2 linked regions of the Buchnera aphidicola (Macrosiphoniella sanborni) genome follow. The protein of the gene in region 2 binds, or shares a complex with, the protein of the main gene of each other region. Links are inferred from orthologs where the notes say so. Each region holds a gene or a part of one and is shown on either strand. Other genes may lie near its edges.

Region 1 (3,006 bases), 520 kb from region 2 along the record:
AATGATATTTTACCTTTTAAAATATGTAAAGGAAATCAACCAACAAATTCAATTTTAATAAGAAAAATTACTCCTTATAATTTAGGTGCATTAATTGCCTTATACGAACATAAAATTTTTGTTCAAGGTTATATATTGAATATTTTTAGTTTTGATCAATGGGGTGTGGAAATAGGAAAAAAAATATCTAAAAATATTTATAATGATTTAAAAAGTAATATTTATAATAAAAATTATGATTCTTCGACTCAAGGTCTTATTAATTTTTATAAATTTTTTAGTATATAACCGAATTTATTATCAATCATATAAAAACTTTATTATTTGAAATATACAAAAAAAAATTTTTTATATTAAAATTGGTTAAATATTTTTTTAGAATATTAAATGAGTTAATTTGTTTTTACATAACATTTTGAAAAATATTTTAATATTCTATTTATTTATTATATTATTTATGATAGGAATATGAGTGTTGACTATGTTAATATCAATTAAATTAAAAATACAGAATTTCGGTCAGTTTTTAAGTAGCATGATTATGCCTAATATCAGTATTTTTATTGCATGGGGGATAATGAGTGCTTTATTTGTTCCATTGGGATGGCAACCTAACAAAAATTTAGAGCAATTACTGTTTCCAATGGTTTTTTATCTTTTACCTATTTTAATTGGATATACTGGAGGAAATTTAATTTCTTCTTCTAGAGGAGGATTAGTTGGTGCTATAGCCACTATAGGAGTTATTACTAGTACTAATATGCCAATGTTATTAGGTGGAATGATTGTAGGACCTTTAAGTGGTTGGATTATAAAATATTTTGACAAAAAAATAGAAAATAAAGTTAAAAATGGTTTTGAAATGTTAGTAAATAATTTTTCTATTGCAATAATAGGAATATTGTTATCAATTATTTCATTTTTTACAATTGGACCATTTATTCAATGGTTATCTCATGTGCTAGAAAGATTAATAAAAATTATAATGTATTATCATTTATTACCTTTTACTTCTATTATTATAGAACCAGCTAAAATATTCTTTTTAAACAATGCGATGAATCATGGAATTTTTTCACCTTTAGGTATTCAAGAAGCATCTAAAAATCATATGTCTATATTTTTTTTAATCGAATCGAATCCTGGTCCAGGATTAGGTGTATTAATAGCATGGTTTTTTTTTGGAAAAGGCGATTTACGTAAATCTTCAGGAGGAGCTGCAATCATTGAATTTTTAGGAGGAGTACATGAAATTTATTTTCCTTACATTTTAATTAAACCAAAATTAATTATTTCTCTTATTTTAGGTGGAATGAGTGGTATTTTTTTGCTAGTTTTTCTAAAAGGTGGTTTAATTTCTATAGCATCACCAGGTTCTGTGTTATCTATTTTAGCTATGACTCCGAAAGGTTGTTATTTAGCTAATATTCTAGCTATTTTTTGTTCTTTTTTAGTTTCTTTTATCAGTTCTGCATTATTTTTAAAATTTAATTTTGATCTGTATAAAGTAGAGTATAAAAATAATTTTAATCCCTTATCTTTGAAAAATAATTTAGATCATATTAATTTTAATGGAATTAAAAGTATTATTGTCGCTTGTGATGCTGGTATGGGATCTAGTGCATTAGGTGCAAGTATTCTACGAAAAAAAATAAAAAAAGCTAATTTAAATTATATTTCTGTTTTAAATACAGCTATTAATTTATTACCAAAAAAAACAGATTTAGTTATTACACATCAAAATTTAACATCTCGTGCTCAAAAATATGCACCATATGCGCAGCATATCTCTTTAAAAAACTTTCTTAATAATAATTTTTATGATAATTTAATAGAAAAATTAATCAAACATACTAATACTATCAATATTAATCAAAATATTGATCATGTCCGTATTACAGATAATGATAATAAGAAACAATCATTTAGTTTATTCCAATTGACTGAAAAAAATATTTTACTCAATCAATATGCTGATAGTAAAGAAGAAGCTATTAAAATTGTTGGAAAACAACTTGTTACGCAAGGTTATGTTAAAGAGAATTATATTGAATCTATGTTAGAAAGAGAAAAAATGTCTTCTACTTGGCTTGGAGAATCAATAGCATTACCGCACGGAACAATTGAATCAAAAGATTCTGTTTTAAAAACAGGAATAATTTTTTGTCAATTTCCTAAAGGTGTTCAATTTGGAGAAGAAATAGATGAAATTGCTTATCTTGTTATTGGTATTGCGGCAAAAAATAACGAACATATTATGGTAGTAAGTAATATCACTAATGCTTTAGATAATCAAAAAACTATTCAAAAATTATCTACTACTACTAGTATAAATGAAGTTTTAGAATTATTAACTATTAAATAAATTTAATTTTATTTTAATTTTCAATATAATATTTTATTGGATCGATTTATGAAAGCACTCCATTTTGGCGCAGGTAATATTGGACGTGGTTTTATTGGCAAAACGTTATCAGAATCTGGATTTGAAGTTATTTTTGCAGATCTTAATCAAGATATAGTAAATGCAATTAATAATAATAAAGAATATTCAGTTAAAACAGTAAGTTGTAATAGATATAAAATCACTAATATTAAAAATATAACTGCTATTAATGTAAATGATTTAGATATTTTTAAAAAAATCTCTTCAGTTGACTTAATTACAACAGCAGTAGGTGTGAATGCACTCAATAACCTTGCTAATATTATAGCAAAAGGAATAATATTAAAAGTGCAAAATGAATCAGTAATACCTTTAAATATTATTGCTTGTGAAAATAAAATAAAAGCAAGTTCTTTTTTAAAAAAAGAAGTTTTGAAAATATTACCTATAAGATATCATAATTATTTAAGTGAATGTGTAGGATTTATAGATTGTAGTATTGATACGATCATTCCGCTAGTTAATTATAATAAATGTGATTTATTTGTTATCGCAGAAGAATTTAAAGAATGGATTGTTAATATTCACCAATTTAAAGGTACAATACCAAAAATTATTGA
Region 2 (2,855 bases):
TTTTTATTTAATATATCTTTTAGTATATTTATCTCTGATTTTAATAATCTGATTTCTTCTACAGATATTATCATAGGAAATAGAATACATATTTTACCAAAAGCAGAAGCTCTAAGAATGGCTTTTAATTGTGCATGTAATATTTCTTTACGATCTATTGAAATACGTATAGCTCGCCATCCTAAAAAAGGATTTTCTTCTTTTGGCAAGTTCATATAAGGAAGATCTTTATCGCCTCCAATATCCATTGTTCTAATGATAACAGCTTTATTTTGCATTGATTCTGCAATTTCTTTATATGCTTGAAATTGTTCATTTTCAGTAGGTAAAGAATTTCTACCCATAAATAAAAATTCAGTACGATAGAGACCAATACATTCTGCACCATTATTTTTTGCAGAATTAATTTCTTGTAGATTCCCAATATTAGAACCTATTTTAATACTATGACCATCTAGAGTAGTCGCAGGTAAATTTTTTAAAATAATTAATTTATTTTTATTGAAGAAATATTTTCTTTGTATTATTTTTTTTTGATTAATTAATTCATCTGATGGATTAATAAAAATTTGATTATTAATAGAATCTAAAATAATATTATCATTATTGTTTACTATTTTTGTAATATTACCTGTTCCTACAATAGCAGGAATTTCTAAGGATCGTGCCATAATAGACGTATGTGATGTTTTACCTCCCAAGTCAGTAATAAATCCTAAAATATATTTTAGATTAATTTGAGCTGTTTCAGATGGAGTTAAATCTTTTGCAATTAAAATTACTTTTTTATTTATATTATTTAAATCTATAATATTGAGATTAAGTATATTTTTTAATAAACGATTTCCAATATCTCTTACATCAATTGCTCTATTTTTTAAATATTCATCTTCTAGATTTTCTAATGTTTTAGCTTGTCCTTCAATAATGATCTCAGTAGCTGCAGCGGCAGATATGTTTTTTTTTTGTATAAGAGATATTATTTCTTGTTCTAATTCTTCATCTTCGAGGAGCATGATATGACCTTCAAAGATACTTTCTTTATTTTCTCCTAAATTTTTTTTTGTCTTAATTTTAATTTCTGTTAATTGTTTTATTGATTTTTTTCTACCTTCAAAAAATTTTTCTATTTCGTTTTTAATATCTTTAATATTAATTAAATTCCGGTTAATAACAATTTTTTCTTCTTTTAGTAAAAGAGCTTGTCCAAAGGCTATACCCGGTGATGCTAAAATGCCTGAAATCATAACATGACCTTTAATAATAAATTGTGTCTATTTAGAGATAAAAATGACGTGTCAGGCGAATATATATTTGTATAAATTCATTAGAATTAATGTTTTTATTACATCTAATTGTTTTAGAAAATTTATAAAAATTTTTCTTTAATTAGAAACTATTCTAGTTCTGTCATTATTGCGGATAAATGTTTAATAGCTTTTTCTTCATCTTCACCTTCAGCTGAAAGTGTAATCAGACTTCCTTGAATTAAACCTAATGTTTGAATTTTAAATAAACTTTTTGCGTTGACTGATTTACCATTATAAATAATAGAGATATCAGAAATAAATTTTTTTGCTTCTTTTACAAATTGTGCAGCTGGACGAGTATGTAGCCCATGTGGTGCAGTTATTGTGATTTGGTTTGTAACCATTTTTTTTCCTTTAAAAATATTTTTTTAAATAATATTTCTATATATGGTTTTAATAATTTTTCTATTTTAAAAATATAAAAATATTATTTCTATAATTAAAATAAGATTTTTTATTTTTTTATTGAAAATAATATGATAGTACATTTATTTATTTTGTAATTAAATTGGAAAATAGTTCTGTACTCAAATAACGTTCTCCTGAAGAAGGCAAAATAACAACTATTTTCTTGTTTGAAAATATTTTTTTTTGTTGTATTTTGAGAGCAGCACATAAAGCAGCACCAGAAGAAATTCCTGCTAATATTCCTTCTTGTTTCATTAGCTTTCTAGCCATTTTAATTGATTCTTCACTAGAAACAGTAATTACTTTATCAATTAAGGTTAAATCTAAATTTTTAGGAATAAAGCCAGCACCAATACCTTGAATTTTATGTGGTCCAGGTGTTATATCTTTTCCTGTTAAAAATTGTGTAATAACAGGAGATTCAGAAGGTTCAACAGCGACACTAATAAAATTTTTCTTACCTTGAGTGATTTTTATATATTTTGTTATTCCTGTAATAGTTCCTCCTGTTCCTACAGCAGAAATTAAAATATCTATATTTCCTTGGGTATCATTCCAAATTTCTGGACCAGTAGTTTCTTCATGAATTTTAGGATTAGCAGGATTTTCAAATTGTTTTAATAAAAGATATTTTTCTTTATTGTCTAATACAATATTATTAGCTTTAGAAACAGCTCCTTGCATACCATATTGTCCATCGGTTAGTATTAATTTAGCACCTAAAACTTGCAGTAATTTTCTTCTTTCAATAGACATTGTATCAGGCATAACAAGAGTTAATTTATAGTTTCTTGAAGCAGCGACATAAGCTAATGCTATTCCTGTATTACCACTAGTGGCTTCTATTAATTCTACATTTTTATTTAAATTTCCATTTTTTTCTGCAGTCCATATCATATTAGCACCAATTCGGCATTTTACACTAAAACTTGGATTTCTTGATTCTATTTTTACTAAAATTTTTCCTTTTCCTATAGTGTTTAAACGTACTAAAGGTGTATTTCCAATAGTTAAAGAATTATCTTTATATATTTTACTCATTTTTTTCCTTATTTTTAATAGTAATTAGTAATTTCATTATACTTTTTTTTTATAATTTTTAAAAAATTCTACTTTTTATTATGAGTAAAAATTATA

Evidence for each region. The genes of interacting proteins can lie anywhere in the genome.
Region 1: the proteins of D9V74_RS00305 (region 2) and D9V74_RS02730 are in contact, whole or in part, in an NMR structure (PDB 1J6T), measured with the Escherichia coli proteins. The link is inferred for Buchnera aphidicola (Macrosiphoniella sanborni) from one-to-one orthologs.

The regions. Positions count from the first base shown.
Region 1 is NZ_CP034864.1:586,953-589,958, reverse strand. Bases 1-2,923 are described here. They hold D9V74_RS02730 (PTS mannitol transporter subunit IICBA), read left to right. Parts: upstream 1-481; coding sequence 482-2,365; downstream 2,366-2,923. Other genes in these bases: D9V74_RS02725 (mannitol-1-phosphate 5-dehydrogenase), read left to right, coding at 2,414-2,923; pgi (glucose-6-phosphate isomerase), read left to right, coding at 1-288. Also shown: more of D9V74_RS02725, read left to right, coding at 2,924-3,006. UniProt on the Escherichia coli protein: The phosphoenolpyruvate-dependent sugar phosphotransferase system (sugar PTS), a major carbohydrate active transport system, catalyzes the phosphorylation of incoming sugar substrates concomitantly with their translocation across the cell membrane.
Region 2 is NZ_CP034864.1:67,573-70,427, forward strand. What follows is about bases 26-2,797. They hold D9V74_RS00305 (HPr family phosphocarrier protein), read right to left. Parts: upstream 1,655-2,797; coding sequence 1,397-1,654; downstream 26-1,396. Other genes in these bases: ptsI (phosphoenolpyruvate-protein phosphotransferase PtsI), read right to left, coding at 26-1,247; cysK (cysteine synthase A), read right to left, coding at 1,803-2,759. Outside these bases: more of ptsI, read right to left, coding at 1-25.